Regions from separate parts of the Nocardiopsis nanhaiensis genome, predicted to be linked through region 2. Evidence: riboswitches for the same ligand, from Rfam matches in the RefSeq annotation. Region 2 holds a riboswitch; the other holds the start of a gene.
What was found. A riboswitch is a leader RNA that binds a small molecule or an ion and turns the genes downstream of it on or off. The one in region 2 is predicted to bind cobalamin.

Region 1: another riboswitch for cobalamin. It lies ahead of metE (5-methyltetrahydropteroyltriglutamate--homocysteine S-methyltransferase); the one in region 2 lies ahead of ACYVD1_RS01090 (VWA domain-containing protein).

What each region holds. Positions count from the first base shown of each region.
Region 1 is NZ_BAAGZJ010000039.1:6,285-16,640, reverse strand. Features, by position in the region: gene ACYVD1_RS19095 (coiled-coil domain-containing protein) at 1-372, shown strand, start outside; gene ACYVD1_RS19090 (DUF3558 domain-containing protein) at 953-2,008, shown strand; gene metE (5-methyltetrahydropteroyltriglutamate--homocysteine S-methyltransferase) at 2,173-4,449, opposite strand; cobalamin riboswitch at 4,606-4,790, opposite strand; gene ACYVD1_RS19080 (polysaccharide deacetylase family protein) at 5,059-6,624, shown strand; gene ACYVD1_RS19075 (polysaccharide deacetylase family protein) at 6,754-8,313, shown strand; gene ACYVD1_RS19070 (quinone-dependent dihydroorotate dehydrogenase) at 8,466-9,605, opposite strand; gene ACYVD1_RS19065 (proteasome assembly chaperone family protein) at 9,602-10,356, opposite strand, start outside.
Region 2 is NZ_BAAGZJ010000002.1:27,593-37,948, reverse strand. Features, by position in the region: gene ACYVD1_RS01100 (cobalt-precorrin-4/precorrin-4 C(11)-methyltransferase) at 1-379, shown strand, start outside; gene cbiE (precorrin-6y C5,15-methyltransferase (decarboxylating) subunit CbiE) at 376-1,608, opposite strand; cobalamin riboswitch at 1,651-1,784, shown strand; gene ACYVD1_RS01090 (VWA domain-containing protein) at 1,830-3,938, shown strand; gene cobO (cob(I)yrinic acid a,c-diamide adenosyltransferase) at 3,938-4,552, shown strand; gene ACYVD1_RS01080 (cobyrinate a,c-diamide synthase) at 4,603-7,104, shown strand; gene ACYVD1_RS01075 (cobalt-precorrin-6A reductase) at 7,150-7,860, opposite strand; partial or broken gene ACYVD1_RS01070 (cobyric acid synthase) at 7,969-9,516, opposite strand; gene cobF (precorrin-6A synthase (deacetylating)) at 9,513-10,238, opposite strand; gene cobN (cobaltochelatase subunit CobN) at 10,235-10,356, opposite strand, start outside.

The DNA.
Region 1 (10,356 bases), on a different contig from region 2:
AACAACATCACCCCGCGCACGGAGCAGATGCGCGACACGATCATCGAGGAGTTCGGCCGCGGAGACGACGTGGGCGGCGTGGGCTGCTACCGGGAGGAGGGCGGCTTCGTCGTCGGCGAGCACCCCCTGGGCCGGGCCTGCGACTTCATGCTGCACGCGAGCGGCGGGATGCCCACTGAGGAGGAGGTCCAGCGCGGCTGGGACATCTCCGAGTACGCCATGGACAACGCCGAGGACCTCGGGGTCATGTACATCATCTACCGGCAGCAGATCTGGGATGTGCGCCGCGGCGACACCGATTGGCGCGACATGTCCGACCGCGGCAACCTCACCGAGAACCACTTCGACCACGTGCACATCTCGATGTTCTGATCAGTCCCCCGTGGCCACAACCGGTCACAGGTTTCACCCCTTGCCCAGTGGCCACTACCCCTCGCAGTAAGGCACATCACCCGGAAAGGTTTTCGCCCGCGCCCCGGGACCAAAGGCCTTATTTTCGCCCGAAGTCTATTACCCGGCCTCAATGCGCGATGTCCACGAAACGAAGTCACAATTGTGCAACGTCAATGGTGAGTCTCCTCGCGAGAAGCACAAAACGGTGACGATCTTCCCTCCTACCCCAGGTCCGCCCTGCCACGGGCCCGGCCCACCCAGTTAGGATGCAACACGTCCCGACCCCTGGCCTGCGGGTAACCGACCCGTCGGCTCCAATCGCGGCGGTCGGCACCCCGTATCACCGGGGACCTCCTCACGACACGGGGAACTCCCGCCCACGTCACCCCGCACTCGCCCGCGGGCCCGGCGCGGAAGCGGGTCCGCCTCCCCCACGGTTCCCCGTGCTGTCATCCGCCCGGCGATCCGCCGACGGTCACCACGGGAACTCGTGAGAACCCACCGGCGCGCACACGCGTCCCAGAGAAAACGGTTAGCACATCACCGGGCGAGGGGAGCCATGAGCGAAAACGGACCTTACAACCAGCCACCGCAGAATCCTTACGGTGGTGGGGACGGCACCGGCGGCCAGCCGCCTTTCGGCCAGCCGCAGGGAGGCCCCTACGGCGACCCCGGTCAGCCCGGCCAGCCCGGATTCGGCCAGCCCGGAGGCCCGTACCCGGGCCCGGGCGGCCCCGGGCAGGACCAGGGCATGTACTCCGGCGGCCAGCCGCCCTACGGTCCTCCTGGCGGCCCCGGCGGTTTCCCGCCCCCCGGACAGCCTCCCCAGGGCGGTGGCGGTAGCAAAGCCGGCCTGTGGGTGGTCATCGGCGGCGGCGCGATCATCATCGTCTTGGTGATCGCCGTGGTCGTCATGCTGGTCACCAACGGCAACGAAGGTGATGAGGTCGCTGCCGACCCCGACGAGACGTCGCAGACCACCGACGACGAAGTAGAGGACGAGCCGGACGGATCGGACGACGACGAGACCACGACCGAGCCCGACGGCGACGCCGGTCCCGCCGGTGAGCCGCCCTTCGAGGTGCCGACCGAGCCCTGCGACGCGGTGACCGACGAGATCTCGGCCAACTTCCTGATCGCCGATGGCGGCGACAAGTCGGTTTCCGACAACAGCGCCCGCTGCACCGGCCGCGGTGACGCCCCCGAGGGCAACTCCGATGACGCGGCGGGCAGCCTCCGGATCGTCTACGAGGTCCCCTACACCGCGAGCGACTCCACCGAGCGCGCCGGGGAGGACTTCCAGCGGTCGGTCGACAACTACACCGGTGAGGGCAGCTACTCCACGCACGAGGCCGAGCACGTCGAGGAGAGCAACGAGATCGACGGGCTGGGCGACGAGGCCCACTACGTGTACACCAGGAACGACATCCTCGGGGACGCGCTCCCCTTCGCCGCCGTGATGGTGCGCACGGAGAACCTCAACATCCGGATCGAGTACGAGCTGAACGACGTCCTGGGCGACGACGAAGCCAAGGCGGCTCTCGAAATGCCGAGCGACCTCGAGGACATCATGGTCGACGCGGCGGCTGACGCGCTGAACGTCGTCGGTACCTGATCCCGCTCCTCTCGCTGGAGAGGAACACCCGAAAACTGCGTAGAAAGGGGGCCGCGGCACGTGCCGCGGCCCCCTTTGGGGTATTCGTCGAGTCTCGCGTTGTCGCCTTACCGGCCGCGCCCGGCCCCGAGGGTGACCGGGCGCGGTTGAGCACCTAAGGCGCCCTAGAGGTCAGCTCGCACGCGGCGGACCGCCTCGACCATGTTGCGCAGGGCCTGCTCGGTCTCGGCGTAACCGCGCGTCTTCAGACCGCAGTCCGGGTTGGCCCACAGGTTCCCGGCATCGACGTGCGCCGCCGCCAGGCGCAGTGAACCCTCGATCTCGTCCACCGAGGGCACCCGAGGCGAGTGGATGTCGTAGACGCCCGGGCCGATTCCGCGCTTGTAGCCGCGCCGCCCCAGCTCCTCGACCAGCTCCATCCGTGAACGGGCCGCTTCGACGCTGGTGACGTCGGCGTCGAGCGCCTCGATACCGCCGACGATCTGGTTGAACTCCGAGTAGCACATGTGCGTGTGGATGGTTGTGCTTCCCGCGACCCCCGAAGTGGCCAGTCGGAAGGAGTTGACCGCCCAGTCGAGGTACGCCTGCCGCTGCTCGTCGCGCAGCGGCAGGAGCTCGCGCAGGGCGGCCTCATCCACCTGGATGTGGCGGATACCCGCGCGCTCCAGGTCGGCGACCTCGTCACGCAGGGCCAGACCGACCTGGCGGGCGGTCTCCCCGAGCGGCTGGTCGGTGCGGACGAACGACCAGGCGAGCATGGTGACCGGACCGGTCAGCATGCCCTTGACCGGTTTGTCGGTGCGCGACTGGGCGTAGGTGATCCACTCGACCGTCATCGGCTCAGGGCGCGAGACGTCACCGAACAGGATCGGCGGACGCACGCAGCGCGAACCGTAGGACTGCACCCAGCCGTTCAGCGTGGTGGCGTAGCCCTCCAGCTGCTCCGCGAAGTACTGGACCATGTCGTTGCGCTCGGGCTCACCGTGGACGAGGACGTCCAGGCCGATGTCCTCCTGGAGCGCGATGACGCGGTCGATCTCCGAACGGAGGACCTGGTGGTACTCCTCCGTGGCCAGCTCGCCGCGGCGGTGCGCGGCACGGGCCCGGCGCAACTCCGGGACCTGTGGGAAGGAACCGATGGTGGTCGTGGTGAGCGTGACCTCGCTGGGCGCCCCGCGGTTCTCGGGACGCTCGTAGGCGTCCTTGCCCAGGGCGTCCAGACGGGCGCGCACCCGGGCGTCGGTGAAGGCCGGGGTCCGGGGCTCGGACGCCCCGAGTTCGGCGTCGCCGCCCTCGGAGAGCACGCGGCCCAGGAGGGCCACCTCCTTGGCCTTCTGCTTGGCGAAGGCCAGGGCCTCGCGCAGCTCGGGCGCGAGTTCGGTCTCGGCGTCCAGGTCGATGGGGACATGGAGCAGAGAGCAGGAGGTGCTCACCGTGAGCTCGTCGCTGAAGCCCAGCAGGGTGCCGAGTTCGGCGGCGGTGGCGGGCAGGTCGGCGCGCCAGACGTTGCGGCCGTCCACGACACCCGCGACCAGGCGGGTGGCCCCCAGACCGGAGACCGCGGTGAGGTCCGCGACTCCTTCGCCGTCGGTGACCAGGTCCAGGCCGACCGCATCCACCGGCGACTCCTTGAGCACGCGCAGGGCGGCGGAGCCGATGGAGCCGAAGTAGGCGGAGACCAGCAGCGAGGGGCGCTCGGTGAGGGCACCCAGGCGCTGGTAGACGCGCTCCAGGTGGCCGACGGCGGCACGGCCCTCGTCGGTGGCCAGGATCGGCTCGTCGAGCTGGACCTCGGTGGCGCCCGCCGCCTTCAGGTCGCCCAGGAGCTTGGTGTAGGCGTCCAGGAGCTGGTCGAGCAGCTCGATGGGCTCCCAGCCCTCGGGGGCGTCGTCGGCGGCCTTGGACAGCAGCAGGAAGGTCAGCGGACCGACCAGCACGGGGCGGGTCTGGAAGCCGGCCCCGGAGGCTTCGCGGAATTCGGCGACGGGCTTGTCACCGACCAGGCGCGGCCTGGTGCTCGGGGAGAGTTCGGGGACGAGGTAGTGGTAGTTGGTGTCGAACCACTTGGTCATCTCCAGCGGAGGGGCCCCCTGCTCACCACGGGCGAGGGCGAAGTAGCGGCGCAGTTGCTCGTCCCGGTCCTCGGCCTGGGCCGGGGAGGTGAAGCGGGACGGCACGAGGTCGAACAGGACCGCCGTGTCCAGCACGTGGTCGTAGTAGGAGAACGTGTTGGAGGGGATGTCGTCCACGCCCGCCTCGCGCAGCTGGGCGTAGACGCCCTTGCGGAGGCCGGCGGCGACAGCGTCGAGCTCCTGGGCGGTGGTGCCGCCCTTCCAGTAGGACTCGCTGGCGCGCTTGAGTTCGCGGTCGGGACCGATGCGCGGGTAACCGTGCACCGTAGAACGAACGGACGGCTGGGAGGCCGCCGAGTTCTTGTCCATGTAGCTTCTCTCCCTCGTCGAAAGCCAGATCCCGGTCGCGAGGTGAGCGAGGACGCGGACACACCGAAACGCGCGCGTCATGCGCGCACGGTCGTCTCCGTCCTCGGCCCTCCCTCGGGGCACGGGACCACCGGCGGCACGGGTGCGCCGCCGGGTGGAGGCAGGTCTTCGGACTCGTGGGCGTTTCCGGCTGTAGAGCCGGGTTTCCTAGCAGTCACCGCTTCCCGGTTTTCCGACTGTTCCGGTCGGTTCACCAGTGCTTATGGCGACGGTCGTTCCCACTCACCGCTGCGGGGCAGTCCCGGATTCGCACCGGGTTCCCTCTCTCGACACGCACCACCCGCCCCGGAGGGCTCCGGGGCGAAAAGTATGGAGCGTGTACCTTCCACGACTGCAAGTATAGGGAGAGCCCCCTCCGCCCTTGTACCCGGCGTGGCCGCCCCCGGCCATGAGCCGAATCCGGAGCCGCGACGCGAAACCCCCGCCGTGTGCCCGGCATCACACCCGACATCAGCGTTACGTGGGAGAGCGCGCCCCCGCCTCCCCCGCGAACGTTCGTCTGACGATGAACGTGGAGAAACACAGGTGAATCAGCAGGACCGCCCGACCATGGCCCCCGACCGCCCCATTCTGACGGTCGTGGTCGCCATGGTCGTCCTACTGGGGCTGGTGTTGTTGGCGACCCGGTCCTCGGGCCCCCTCGTGGAACCGGGCAGTGCCCAGAACACGGCCAACCCGCCCGAGGCCGAGGAGGAACGCCTCCCGGCCACCGGTGAACCGGACGAACTCACGACCGTGGACGCCGACGCCGTCTCCGGCATCGACGAGACCGAGATCGACTACGAGGGCGACAGCGACGTCAGCGTCGCCTACCCCGTGATCCCGAACGCCACGCCGCTGACCGACTTCCTGGACCGCACCCTGACCGCCCAGGTGCACGCCTTCGACGCCGCCAACCCGGGCGCGAGTTCGTTCATGGGCGAATGGGGCCTGACCGCGGCAGAAGAGGGGATCCTCGGTGTTCGGATCACCACCGAGGAGACCGACTCCGAGGAGACCCGCGAGGGCAACAGCACCTTCTGGTACGAGACCGAGACGGGCATGGTCCACGGTTCCACCCACCTGCTCGCCGGACAGGAGGAACTGGACGAGCTCAACGAACAGGTGCGCGAGGCCCTGGCGGACGGCCCCGCCGAGTCCTCCGCCCTGCACCCGATCAGCGCCCTCTACGACTCGGTGGGCTTCAACCCTGACGGTGACCTGGTGGTGGAGTTCGACGCCGGACAGGTCGCCCCAGCCGACGAGGGCCGGATCCACGCCGTGATCGACCGTGACGAGGCCGACGCCCTCCTGTCCGAACTGGGGCTGCGCGTGCGCGAGGCCGCGACCACGGGTGTGCACGAGTTCTCCGTGGACGAGGCCCCCGACACCGACAGGGACGGTTCCGCGGAGGGTGCGCCCGGGGAGCTGGCCCCGCATGAGGAAGCAGTGGACTGTTCCGACCCCGACACCGACTGCGTGGCCCTGACCTACGACGACGGCCCCGGCGGCAGGACCCCCGAGCTGCTGGACGCCCTGGACGAACACGACGCCCGCGCCACCTTCTTCGTGACCGGCCACCCGGTGATGGAGAACCCGTGGATCCTGCGCCGTACCTACGCGGAGGGCCATGAGCTGGCCAACCACACCCTGAGCCACCCGAACCTGACCGAGACCAGCGCGGGGTCGGCCCACGACAACCTGGAGGCGACCCAGGCCCTGGTGTACCGGGAGACCGGCTACACGATGGACCTGATGCGCCCGCCCTACGGCGCCACCGACGACACCGTCGCCGAGGTCACCGAGGACCTCGGGCTGGCGCAGATCATGTGGAGCGTGGACACCAGCGACTGGAAGGACCGCGATGCCGACCTGGTGGCCGAGCGCGCAGTCGACGGCGCCGAGGACGGCGCGATCATCCTCATGCACGACATCCACGACACCACCATCGATGCCTCCGTCGACATCATTCGTGAACTGGACGAACGCGGGTACACCATGGTCACGGTGACCCAGATGCTGGGCACCACCGAGCCCGGCCAGACCTACGACGACGGCCTCCCCGAACCCCCGGAGACGGACGACGAGGAGAACGAGGACGACGCTGAGGAGGATGCCGCGGGCGACGAGGGGTGACTCCCGGTGCGCGATCCCGGCCGGGGCTGTGTCCACATGTGGTCACAGCCCCGGGGCCAGGGGTGTTGTCGCCTATGTTGCTCCCAGCAGCCGTGTGAGCACCCTGTAATGGGACGAGGGAGTCGGGTTTTGTCGTCGAGGAGAGTTGAACCGGACCGGACTGTTCCCCGGTCCCGGGTGGGCCGCCGCCACCCGCTCTGGCCCGGGGCGATGCTGGTGGCGCTGGCCCTGCCCCTGGCCGCGTGTGAGACCGGGGCGGACGGGGGCGACCCGGACCGGCTGACGGTACTGGTGGACGGGGCGGCGGAGGACACCGACGAGGAGGTCACCGAGTGGCGGGGCGACGCGAAGGACTTTCCCGACCACCCCTATGAGCCCGAGGGGGTGGAGATCAGCGTGGCCTACCCGGAGTTGGCGGGCGCGGAGGCGTTCACCGCAGCCCTCGCCGCCCGGGTGGACGGCGAGGTCCAGGACTTCCGCGCTGGCACCCGCGATCCGGTGAGCCTGGACATCGGTTGGGAGCTGGCCGCAGCCGGGGACGGGGTGCTGGGGGTGCGCCTACTGCGCACCGAGGAGGACATGCACGGGCTCCGCGAGGGCTACTCGACCTACTGGTACGACGCAGCGACGGACACGGCGGCCTACTCCACCGAGCTCCTGGCCGGGCAGGAGGAACTGGACGAGCTGAACAGCATCGCCCGCGAGGAGCTAGCCGAGGACGAGGACGTGGACGTCGAAGGCCTGTGGCCGGTGCTGCGGACCTACGACTCGATCGGCTTCAACGACGACGGCGATCTGGTAGTGGAGTTCGACGACGGACACCTGTCCCCCGTCGTCGAGGAGCACGTGCCCGACGCGGAGCCCGGCCGCAAAACCGTGGTGGTCGAGCACGAAGAAGCCGCGCCGCTGCTGTCGGACCTGGGAGAACGGGCCAGGGAGGCCTCCCTCGTGGACGAGCCCGACCTGGACCTGCCGCAGGCCGACGGCGAGGAGGACGCGGCGGACGCGGAAGAGGCCGACACCGACCCGCCCGGCGTCTTCACCGCCGGTGAAGAGGGCGTGGACTGCTACGACGGCGAGACCAAGTGTGTAGCGCTGACCTTCGACGACGGGCCGGCCGAAGCCACACCGCACCTCCTGGACATTCTGGCCGAGGAGGAGGTGACCGCATCGTTCTACCTCAACGGCGGACCGGTCCTCACCCGTCCGGGGGTACTGCGGCGGACCTACGCCCAGGGGCACGAGATCGCCAACCACGGCGACGAGCACGACCCCCTGAACCGGATCGACGACGCCGAGGAGCTGACCGCCCAGGTGGCAGCGGTGAGCGCGATGATCCGTCGGCAGACCGGGTACACGGTGGACCTGTTCCGACCGCCCTTCGGCGCCACCGACGCGGACGTCAACGCAGAGGTCGAGGAACAGGACATGGCGGAGATCATGTGGACGGTGGACAGCCAGGACTGGGACGGGCTGGACCCCGACGAGATCGTGGAGCACGTGCTCACGGAGGTCGACCACGGCGCGGTGGTCCTGCTGCACGACCCCCAGCCCGCCACCCTGGTGGCCGTTCCGGAGATCATCGAAGAGCTCCGGGCCGACGACTTCGAGTTCGTGACCACCACCCAGGCGCTCGGCGGACCCGAGCCCGGCAGGATGTACCCGGACGGCTGGGACGGCGACTGGTAGGCCGCGCAGCGCTCGGCACTGCGGCCGGCGGGGGGTACACCCCCCACCGGCCGCTTCCGGATGGCTCAGAGCGTTTGAGAGTGCCTCGGGGCTGCCGCGGAGCGTGGATGCCGACGCCCCGAAAGTCTGCGGGCGGCCCGGTTGGCGCCCGGTCAGTTGGCGTGCGGGGTCCCCTGCACCACCTTCAGAACCGGCGCCGGGGCGTCGGAGCCGACCGCCTCCTGCACGGAGCTGTAACCCGAGGCGCGGACCAGCCGCGCCAAGCCGCGGTGGATCCGGCGGGGCCACAGCGGGCCGCCGTAGATCAGCCCGGTGTAACCCTGTACCAGGGTGGCACCCGCCCGGATGCGGGCCCACGCGTCACCGGGGGTCTCGATGCCGCCGACCGCGACCAGGGTCACCCGGTCACCCACCTTGGCGCGCAGGCGGCGCAGGACCTCGAGCGAACGCTCCTTGAGCGGGGCGCCCGACAGGCCGCCTGCACCGGCCGCATCGACCTCGGTGCCGGAGGAGTCCAGCCCGGCGCGGGAGATCGTGGTGTTGGTGGCGATGATCCCGTCGAGCCCTTCGGCCAGCGCCAGGTCGGCGACGGCGTCCACGTCCTCGTCGGCCAGGTCCGGTGCGATCTTCACCAGCAGCGGCAGCTCGGAACGGCCCGCCTCGGTGAGAGCGTCGCGGACCGCGGCGACCAGGGGGCGCAGCTGTTCCACACCCTGGAGGTTGCGCAGACCAGGGGTGTTGGGCGAGCTCACGTTGATGACCATGTAGTCGGCGTAGGGCGCCAGCCGCAGGGCGCTCAGCGCGTAGTCGGCGGGAGCCTCGTCCTCGGGGGTCACCTTGGTCTTGCCGATGTTGACCCCGACCACCGGACCACCGCTCTGGTGGTGCAGGCGCTCGGCGACCAGCGCGGAACCCTCGTTGTTGAAACCCATCCGGTTGACGATGGCGCGGTCGGCGACCAGCCGGAACAGGCGCGGCTTCGGGTTTCCGGGCTGGGGCTGAGCGGTGACGGTGCCCACCTCGACGTAACCGAAGCCGAGGGCGGCCAGCCCGCGAGGGCTCTCCGCGTTCTTGTCGAAACCGGCCGCCATGCCCAGCGGACCGGGGAACTCCCGGCCCAGCGCGTGCACGGTCAGCTCGGGTTCCCTCGGACCCAGGACCTTGCCCATCGCCTCGGCGGCGCCGGGGAGGGCGGTCACGCCGCGCAGCGCGGCGAAGCTCAGCTTGTGGACCTTCTCCGCGTCCATGTGGCGCAGGACCGAGCTGAAGAGGATCTGGTAGAACACGGCTATCCGTTTCCGTCGCCCTCGCGCTCTGCGAGGAAGCGTTCGAGTTCCGCGCCGAGTTCGTCGGCGGTGGGCAGGCCCGCGTCGTCCTCGGTCAGCGGGGTGGGCCCACCGTCCTCGTCCGAACGCGAGGACATGATGTCGTCGTACTGGCGTTCCAGGTTGGCCACCACGCGCTGGATCTCCTCGGAGGCGGCGACCTGCTCCTCGATCTCCACGTCCGTGGCCCCGGCGACCTCCTCAAGGCCGCTCGTGGGCATGGCGAGGCCGGTGGCTCCGGCGACGTACTCGGAGGCGGCGATGGCCGCGCGCGGGTACGTGGACTGCGCCAGGTAGCTGGGCACGTGGATGGCGTAGCCGATGAAGTCGTGGCCGCTCTCCCCCAGGCGGAACTCCAGCAGCGAGGACGCGCTGCCGGGTACCTCGACGCGGCCGATCCACGGGGTGTGCCCCGCGACCAGCTCGGGCCGGGTCGAGTGCGGAGTGACCGTGACCGGCCGAGTGTGCGGCACCGCCATGGGGATGCCGTTGACGCTGATGGACAGCGAGACCGCGAACCGGTCGACCAGGTGCTCTGCGGCCGCGACGAAGGCCTCCCACTCACGGTCCGGCTCCGGCCCGTGCAGGACGAGGAAGGGGTTCCCCTCGTCGTCCTGCATCCGGTACAGGGCGAGCTTGGGCGGGGTGTACTCGGTCCAGGTGTTCTCGACGAAGGTCATCGACGGCCTGCGGGAGCGGTAGTCCACCAGGCGGTCGG
Region 2 (10,356 bases):
GACCGTGCCGCTGGTGTCGCAGTCGGTGGTGCTGACCCGGACCCAGTCGCGGTCGAGCGCGATGCCGGAGACGGAGTCGCTGGAGGCGTTCGCGGCGACCCGGGCGACGTTGGTGCTGCACCTGGCGATCCGGCGGGTGCGAGAGCTCATGGAACGGATCGAACCGGAGTACGGGGCGGACTGCCCGGTCGTGGTCGCACACCGGGTCGGCGGGCCGGAGGAGGCGGTGCTGCACGGGACCGTCGGCGACATCGCGGACGCGGTGGAGGAGGCGGGGTTCCGCCAGGCCGCGGTGATCCTCGTGGGGCGCGCGTTGACACCAGGGGAGGGGGGCGAGTCGTTCCTGTACGACCCCGAGCGCCCCCGTGGCGGTACCTAGAGTGTCAGGGACCACTGCGTGACGGTGCGGGCCGGGGTCCATCCCGTGAACGTGCCGACGGGTGCGGTGGTCTCCACCGCGGTCCGGGTCAGTTCCCCGCCGCGGGCACGGTAGGCGTCGGCGAGCAGGTGTTCGGTCTCCAGAGTCACCCCGTGGACGACGATCCGCCCGCCCGGTGACAACGCCTCCAAACAGGCCTCGAGCACCCCCGGGCGGGTGGCTCCCCCGCCGACGAAGACGGCGTCGGGGGAGGGCAACCCCTTCAAAGCCTCCGGCGCGCGCCCGTGCACCACCTCCAGCCCGGGTACCCCGAGCGTGCCGGCGTTGCGCCCGATCCGCACGGCGCGCTCGGCCCCGGACTCGACCGCGGTGGCCGTGCAGGTCGGGTCGGCGCGCATCCATTCGACACCGACCGAACCCGCGCCCGCACCGACGTCCCACAGGTGCTGACCCGGCGAGGGCGCCAAGCGGGCCAGCGCCGAGACCCGCAGGTCGCGTTTGGTGAGTTGGCCGTCGTGTTCGAAGGCGTCGTCGGGCAGGCCGGGGAACAGGCCGTACCCGACCGGGTCGACGGTCTCCAGCGCGAGCATGTGCAGGGCCGGAACCTCCGCCGGAGGCGAGGCGCACCAGGCCTCGGCGGTGCCCTCCCAGCGGGACTCGTCCGCGGCCCCCAGGTCGCCGAGCACGGTTATCCGGCATGCGGGGTGCCCGGCGCCGGTCAGCAGAACGGCGACCTGCGCGGGGGTCGACGGTCCCGAGGAAAGGACCAGCAGGCGGCGCCGCGGCCCCAGGTGGCGCAGCACCAAGCGGGGGTCGCGCCCGACCAGGCTCACGACCGTGCACCGTTCCGCGGGCCAGTTCATGCGGGCGCGCGCCAGGGCGACCGAGGACACCGCAGGCTCCACCCGCACCGCGCCGGCACCGAGCACATCGACGAGGGTGGTGCCGATACCGGAGACGAAGGGGTCACCGGAAGCGAGGGCGACCACCCTGCCGTCCCCGAGCGACGACAGCAGGGACGGCAGCCCTTCGCGCAGGGGTGACGGCCACGGTTCCCGCTGCTGCCCGGGGCGCTCCGGGAGCATCGCCAGGTGTCGGCGCCCGCCCAGGACCGTGTCCGCGTCCAGGACGAGCCGGCGCGCCCGCTCCGGGAGCCCTTCCCAACCCTCGGCGCCGACCCCGACAACGGTGATCCCGGGGCGGGGCGGAGGGCGCTTGTCGACCGTCATGGCTGTGACGTTATCGTGGCGTGCACAGGCACGAGGTGCCCCGGGTCCCCAACCGTCGGAAACGGCGGCTACGGAGGCTGGGGAGAATCTGGGAAGACCGGTGAGAGTCCGGCACAGGCCCGCTGCGGTGAACCGGGCCCCGAACACGGGGACCCGGCAAGTCCGAAGACCGGCCTCGCGCCCGCCCCTTACCGACGGCGAACACGAGCGGGAGCCTCACTATGCCTCAGCGGCCTGCGCACTACCCCTTCTCCGCGATCGTGGGGTGTGACACCGAGCAGCTCGACGACCTGGGGCTGGCGCTCGTCCTCACCAGCGTGTCCCCCGAGATCGGAGGGGTGCTGGTGCGCGGACAGAAGGGCACCGCGAAGTCCACCGCCGTGCGCGCGCTCGCCTCACTCCTGCCCCCGGTCGAGGTGTACCGGGGCGACCGTTTCTCCGTGGACCCCGCCGACTCCGGACAGCAGTCCCCCGACGGCCCCTTCGGCGCCGAGACCGCCGTGGAGAGCCGACCGGTCCGCTTGGTCGACCTGCCCGTCGGCGCCACCGAGGACCGGGTGCTGGGATCGCTGCACTTGGAGCAGGCGCTTACGCACGGAAAGGTCGCCTACGAGCCGGGGTTGCTGGCGCGGGCCCATCGCGGACTCCTGTACGTGGACGAGGTGAATCTACTCCACGACCACCTCGTCGACCTGCTCCTGGACTCCGCCGCGACCGGCCGGGTGACGGTGGAGCGCGACGGGTTCTCCGTGGAACACGCGGCCCGGTTCCTGCTCATCGGAACCATGAACCCGGAGGAGGGCGAGCTGCGGCCCCAACTCCTGGACCGGTTCGGGCTGACCGTCGAGGTGACGGCGCCGACCGACCCCGCCGCACGGGCCGAGGTGGTGCGTCGGCGGCTGGCCTACGACAGCGATTCCGCGGGGTTCGCCGCCAGGTACCACGACGCCGAGGAGGCCCTCGCCGACCGCATCGCGAAGGCGCGCAGCGCGCTGGAGCGGGTGCACCTGTCGGAGGCGGCGCTGCTGAAGATCGCCGAGGTGTGTTCGGCCTTCGAGGTGGACGGGCTGCGGGCCGACATCGTGACCTCCCGCGCAGCAGTGGCGCACGCCGCCTGGGCGGGGCGCGAGACGGTCACGCGCGCCGACATCCGCCGCGCGGCCCTGCTGACGCTGCCGCACCGGCGCCGTCGCAACCCCTTCGACGCACCGGGACTGGACGAGGAGCTGCTCGACCGGATCCTGGGTGACGAGGAACCGCCGCCGGACCCGCCGCAGCCGCCGGATTCCTCGGACTCCCCAGAGACCACGGACCCTTCGCAGGCCCCCGACCCGCCGGAACAGTCCCCGGAGGACACGGGGCCCGAGGGGGCGGGCCCCGACACCCAGGGCCCGGAGAACGCCTCGGAGGAGACCGGCGAGGCCCAGGAGACCGACGTACCCCCGAACACGGACGCCCCGCGGGACCCCAGTGAGGATTCCGAGGACGGCGGCACCCCGCCCCCCTCGTCGGAGAAGGCCACGAGCACGGTCGGATCCACGGCCCCCTACCGCGCCCGCAAACTCACCGTGCGCGGGGCGGGCCAGGGCGCCGACGGCAAGCGGAGCCGGGCGGTGGGCCGGCGCGGCCGCCGGATCGGCGCCACGCGGCCCGGTGCCGGTTCCGGATCATCGCTTCACCTGGTGGAGACCGTGCGCGCCGCGGCGTCCGGTCCCAGGGACGGCGACGGGGTGCGTATCCGTCCGCAGGACCTGCGGATGGCGGTGCGCGAGGGCCAGGAGAGCAACCTGATCCTGTTCTGCGTGGACGCGTCCGGATCGATGGCGGCACGCAAACGCATGGGCGAGGTCAAGACCGCGATCCTGTCCCTGCTCCTGGACGCCTACCGGCGCCGCGACAAGGTCGGGCTCATCACCTTCCGCGCGCAGCGGGCCGAGCTGGTGCTGCCGCCGACACATTCGGTGGACGTGGCCGCGGCCCGGCTGGAGGACGTGCCCGCGGGCGGCCGGACGCCGTTGGCGGAGGGGTTGCTGGAGGCCGACCGGGTGCTGCGGCGCGAACAGCGGCGCGACCCCCGCCTGCGTCCGCTGCTGGTCGTGGTGACCGACGGGCGGGCCACCGGTTCGCGCGGTGCCGTCCAGCAGTCCCTGGCCGCGGCCGACCACATCGCCGGGCAGGAGGTCTCCACCGTCGTGGTCGACGGCGAGTCCGGGCCGATGCGGCTGGGGCTGGCCCTCGCGCTCGCCGCACGCCTGGGAGCCGAACACCTGCCGGTCGGCGAGGTCAACGCCGATGCTCTGAACACCGCCGTACGAGAAAGGGCCGCCTGATGCCGCAGGGCCAACCGTCCGTAGTGCCCGACGACGGGCTCACCACACGACAGCGCCGCCACCAGCCGCTTCTGGCCGTCCACACCGGGGACGGAAAGGGCAAGTCGACCGCGGCCTTCGGGCTGGCGCTGCGCAGCTGGAACCAGGGTTGGCGGATCGGGGTGTTCCAGTTCGTCAAGTCGGCCAAGTGGAGGATCGGCGAGCAGACCGTCCTGGAGCGGCTGGGGAAGCTGCACGAGGAGACCGGTGAGGGCGGCCCCGTCGAGTGGCACAAGATGGGTTCCGGATGGTCGTGGATCCGCCGTAAGGACGGCGAGGAGGACCACGCGGCGGCCGCTGCGGAGGGCTGGGCCGAGATCAAGCGCCGCCTGGCCGACGAGCGGCACGACCTCTACGTGCTCGACGAGTTCACCTACCCGCTCGCGTGGGGCTGGATCGACGTGGACGATGTCGTGGAGACCCTGTCGAACAGGTCGGGGCGCCAGCACGTGGTCATCACCGGGCGGCGGGCCGACCCGCGCCTGATGGAGGCCGCAGACCTGGTCACGGAGATGGCCAAGGTCAGGCACCCGATGGACAGCGGCCGCAAGGGCCAGCGGGGGATCGAGTGGTGACGTCCTCGGTAGCTGCCCGAACGGAGGCGGCGGGGACCCTGCCGCGGGTCATGGTGGCCGCACCGATGACCGGCCAGGGCAAAACCACGGTCGCGACGGGGCTCATGGCGGCCCTGCGCGGGTCCGGGCTCGCGGTGAGCGGGCACAAGGTGGGGCCCGACTACATCGATCCGGGGTACCACGCGCTGGCGACCGGGCGACCGGGCCGGAACCTGGATCCGCACCTGGTCGGTGAGGACCGTGTGGCGCCGCTGCTGCTGCACGGGGCGCGCGGGGCGGATACGGCCGTGGTCGAGGGCGTCATGGGCCTGCACGACGGGCGGATCGGCACGGATGGATTCGCGTCGTCGGCGCACGTGGCGGCCCTGACCCGGACCCCCGTGGTGCTCGTGGTGGACGTGGCGCGGATGTCGCGTTCGGTGGGCGCGCTGGTAGCGGGCATGGCCGACTATGACCCGGCCGTGGAGGTCGCCGGGGTGATCCTGAACCGGGCGGGATCGGACCGCAACACCACGGAGGTCGTGCGGTCGCTGCGTCTGCCCGTGCTGGGTGTGGTGGGCCGGGACGAGGGGTTGGCCTCGCCGTCCCGGCACCTGGGGCTCGTGCCGGCGGCCGAGCGGGACGGTGCGGCGCTGGTCGTCGAGCGCATGGCCGAGCAGATCGCGCGGCAGGTGGACCTGGACGCGGTACTGGAGGTGGCCCGGTCCGCGCCCGCGCTGGAGGCGGAACCGTGGTCGCCGGTGCTGTCGGGGGTACCGGGGGCCGGGGCGCGTGCTTCGGGTACCGACGACCGCCCGGTGGTGGCCGTGGCCGGCGGCCGGGCGTTCACGTTCCGGTACGCCGAGACCGAGGAGCTGCTGGCCGAGGCCGGATGCCGGGTGGAGGTATTCGACCCGCTCCGGGACTCGGCGTTGCCAGCGGGCACGCGCGGACTGTACCTGGGGGGCGGTTTCCCCGAGGTGCACGCCGGCGAGCTGGCCGCGAACCGGGGGCTGCTGGGGGAGCTGCGGCAGGCGGTGCGCGACGGTGTCCCGACGGTCGCCGAGTGCGCCGGGATGCTGTACCTGGCCAGGACCCTGGACGGGGAGCCCATGGCCGGGGCGCTGGACGCGGACGCGCGGATGTCGGAGCGGCTGACCCTGCGCTATCCGGAGGCCGTCGCGCCGTCGGACACGCTGCTGACGCGCGCCGGGGAGCGGGTCACGGGGCACGAGTTCCACCGGACGCGGCTGGCACCGGGGGCCTGCGGGCGGACGCCGGCGTGGGAGATCGACGGAACGGCCGAGGGGTTCGCGTCCCCGAGCGTGCACGCCTCGTACCTGCACGTCCACTGGGCCGGACACCCGCGGCTGGCGGCGCGGTTCGCCGCTGCCGTGTACGGGACCGGTCCGCACTTTGCCGCCACCGCGCCGAGCGCCGCCACCGCCGCTCCGCGCGCTGCCACCCGCGGGCACGAACAGGGTTCGGCGGACACACACGGTCCAGGGGAGGCGGCAGCCGTACCAGTCCCCGTGTCCGATCCCCTGCGCCACCACGGGGACCGCGAGACCGGTAACGGGCTCCTCGACTTCGCCGTCAACGTCTACTCCGGCCGCCGGCCCGAGTGGCTCGACCAGGCACTGCGGGACAGCCTCGACGACGTGGGCGCCTACCCCGACGCGGCGCCGGCGCGGGCGGCCATCGTCCACCGGCACGGCCGTCGCGCCGACGAAGCCCTGCCGACGGCTGGCGCTGCCGAGGCCTTCACCCTGCTCGCACGGGTGCGCCCGTGGCGGCGTCCAGTGGTCGTGCACCCCCAGTTCACCGAACCGCACTCCGCCCTGGAACAGTCCGGGCACGCCGTGACGACCGTGCTCTGCCGGGCCGAGGACGGATTCGCTTTCGACCCGGAAGCGGTGCCCGAGGACGCCGACCTCGTGGTCGTCGGCAACCCGACCAACCCCACGGGGATCCTGCACCCGGCCGAGACGCTGCGGCAGCTGTGCCGACCGGGCCGGGTGGTGGCGGTGGACGAGGCGTTCATGGACGCGGTCCCGGGAGAACCCGAGTCCCTGGCGGGGGAGGCGCTCCCCGGGCTGGTGGTCCTGCGCAGCCTCACCAAGCACTGGTCCATCCCGGGCCTGCGCGCCGGCTACGTGGTCGGCGACGCGCGGGTGGTGGACGAGCTCACCCGCGCCCAGACGCCGTGGTCGGTCTCCACCCCCGCGATCGCCGCGACCGCGGCCTGCACCGACACGCGGGCCACCGCCGAGGCCGACGCGCGGGCGCGGATCCTGGAGAACCAGCGCGCCGTGCTCGAGGCCGGGCTGCGCGAGCTGGGGGTGGCGTTCGTTCCGTCCCGTGCGCCGTTCGTGCTGGTGCGGGTGGGGCACGGGGTACACGGCCGTCTGCGGGACGCCGGGATCGCCGTGCGCCGCGCGGACACTTTCCCCGGGCTCGACGCCTCCTGGATCCGGGTGGCGGTCCGCCCCGAGCGGACCACCCGGCGCTTGCTCACCGCCCTGGCCGGACTCCCGAGGGCCGAGGAGGCTGCGCGCGACGCGCACATATGACGGGCGCCTATGCGGCCGGACCGCTGCCGGAAAGGCGGTCGGCCCTTACCGCAGGGAGAGCACCCAGGTGAGCGCCGCGGACACGTCGTGCACGGCCGGGACCCCTGGGGGACCGGGTGGCCTGCGGACCACCACGACCGGGACACCGAGGGAGCGCGCCGCCGCCATCTTCGGCCAGGTGTAGGTTCCGCCCGCGTCCTTGGTGACGAGGACGCCGGTGCCGTGGCCCTGCATGAGCCCGTGTTCCCCGTCGAAGGTGTAGGGGCCGCGGCTGGTGACGAGTCTCCATGCCTCGGGCAGATCGAGGTCGGGCACGTCGACCACCCGTGCGAGCACGGAACGGCTCCCCAGGGCGGGCACGAACCGCTTCAGCTCCTGGCGGCCGACGGTGAGGAACGGGTGCCCGCCCAGTTCCGCGGCACGGTCGGCGGCCTCCTCGTGGGTGTCCGTGAAGTGCCAGGCCGGGTCGGGCTCCCACGGCGGGCGTTCCAACCGCAGCAGGGGGAGCAGCCCGGTGCAGGCGGCGGCCGCGTTGGCGGTCATGCCGAGGGCGAAGGGGTGGGTGGCGTCGACCACGGCGTCGTAATCCGACAGGGCCGCGCGCAGCCCGTCGACGCCACCGAACCCGCCGATACGGACCTCGCCGACGGGCAGCCTCGGGCGGGCCACGCGTCCGGCGAGGGAGGAGGTCACGTGCACCCCGGCCTCCACCAGGAGGGCGGCGAGCTCGCGTGCCTCTGACGTCCCACCCAGGATCAGCACCCGCGGGGCGGCGGGGCCTGCCGCAGGAACGGCCCCGCGCTGTGCCTCCTGGGCGGGCGTCCTCTGCGCCGACCCGCCGGGCACGGCAGCCCCTGCCTCGCCCGGCGCCCCGGGCGGCAGCACCGGCATCCCACCGGGCGCGCCCGCGCGGGCGAGGCCGAGCAGAGCGTCGACGTCGAGGTGCCGCTCCACCAGGTCGCCCAGCAGGTCCAGCCGCCGTTCCCGCGCGGCCGCGAACTCCGTACCGGACGACTCCAGGCCCAGCGTCCGCGCCAGGAACGCGGACCGGAACCCGTCGCCCTCCAAGCTCCCGTGCCACATGGTCCCGTAGACCGCACCCGACCGGGTCCCGCCCAGGAACTCCTCGCCCCCACCGCCGACGGTGACCCGCCCGTGGTGGATCTCGTAACCGTGCGCGGGTGCCCCGAGCGCGCTCCCCCTGGGCAGGCGCAGGGTCTTGTCCGCGGTGAACTCGGTCCGCACGTCCAGCAGCCCGAGCCCGTCGGCAGACGCCCCGGCCCCGGCCTCCACCCCGTCCGGGTCGGCGATCGTCCGCCCCAGCATCTGGAACCCGCCGCACACCCCGAGCAAGGGTCGGCCCCGCCGCACGTGGTCGTGCAGAGCCCGGTCGAGGCCGCGCGCACGCAGCCAGGCCAGGTCGGCGAGGGTGGACCGGCTCCCGGGCAGCACCACCAGGTCCGCGTCGGACAGGTCGTGCGGGGAGGAGGCGAATACGACGTCGAGCCCCGGCTCCAACCCGAGGGCGTCCACGTCGGTGAAGTTGCTGATCCGCGGCAGCCGCACCACCGCGACCCGGCGCACGGACCCGCTCTCCGATCGGTCCCCGGCCCGGTGCGGAGCCAGGTCCAGGGCGTCCTCGGAGTCGAGCCACACCCCGGCGTCCCACGGCAGGGTCCCGTACACCCGGCGCCCGGTGAGCCGTTCGAGGTCGTCCAACCCGGGCCGCAGCAGGCTCGGTTCCCCCCGGAACTTGTTGATCACGAAACCGGAGACCAGCGCTTGGTCGGCGGCCTCCAGCAAACCCACGGTGCCGTAGAGCGAGGCGAAGACCCCGCCCCGGTCGATGTCGCCGACCACCACCGTAGGTAGCCCCGCGTGCCGGGCCAGGCCCATGTTCACGTAGTCGCCCGCGCGCAGGTTGATCTCGGCCGGGCTGCCCGCGCCCTCGGCCACGACGACGCCGTACCGGGAGGAGAGGTCGCCGAAGGCTTCGTGGGCGGCCTTCGCCAGGTGCCGGCGCCCCTGTTCCCAGTCGGTGGAGGACAGGTCCCCGGCCGGGTGCCCAAGGAGCACAGTGTGGCTGCGCCGGTCGGTGCCGGGTTTGAGCAGCACCGGGTTCATCGCCGGTTCCGGGTCCGCCCCCGCCGCGAGCGCCTGCACCCACTGGGCCCGGCCGATCTCGGCGGGACGCCCGTCAGGGCCGCGGCAGACCATGGAGTTGTTGGACATGTTCTGCGCCTTGTACGGCGCGACGCCCACCCCGCGGCGGGCCAGCGCCCGGCAGAGCCCGGTGGTGACCACACTCTTGCCGGCGTCGGAGGTCGCCCCCGCCACCAACAGGCCACCGCCGCCGGATCCGCCGGGAGCCCCGTGCGCCCCCGTGAGGCCTCCTGCTGCGTCCCCGCTCACGACGGCCTCCTCAACAGTGCGGTGTCCATGACCCAGCCGGCCCGTTCCTTCGCGCGGGTCCGGGCCTCCCCGATCTCCGGGAGCACGTCGGCGACCCGCCCGGCCACCAGTTCCTCCGATCCGGTGCCGAGGTTGGCGCCCCACCACACGGACCACTCTCCCAACCCTTCGAAGGCGGGGCGGGCCCCGAGCATGACGACGATGTTGTCCTGGCCGGCGGCGACGGCCTCGTCCAGCCTCCGCAGAGGCGTGACGTGCACCGGCCGCCCCACGTCGTGCAGCACGATCCGGTGCCGGGCCGCGAGGAGCTGCGGGGCGCTGATCCCGGGCAGCACGTCGTACTCCACGGGCACCTTCCCCCGGTCATCGATGCGGGCCACGATCCGCAGCGTCGAGTCGTACAGGGACGGGTCTCCCCAGACCAGGAACGCCGCGCTGCCGCCCCGCTCGGCCAGGACCTCCTCGACGGCCCGCACGCGCGCCTCGTGCCAGTCGGCGACCGCCGCGCGGTAGTCGGCTGGGTCGTCGCGGTCGCGTTCCGGGTCCGCCACGGCCACCAGCGGCACCCCGTGGGCGTCGCACACCGCACGGCGCAGGTCGAACAACCCGTCGTCCCGCCGCTTGCGCGCCGCCACCGCGTAGTCGCACCCGCGCAGCGCGGCGGAGGCCTCCGGGGTGAGCTGGTCGGGGCCCATCCCGATGCCGACGATACGGACCCTCATTCGGAGCGTTCCTCGATGTCGCCCTCGACCTCCAGGTACACCTCCGACAGCGCCTGCAGCGTCTCCTGGGCCGGCTCGGCCCACAGACCGCGCCGCGCCGCCTCGTGCAGCCGCTCGA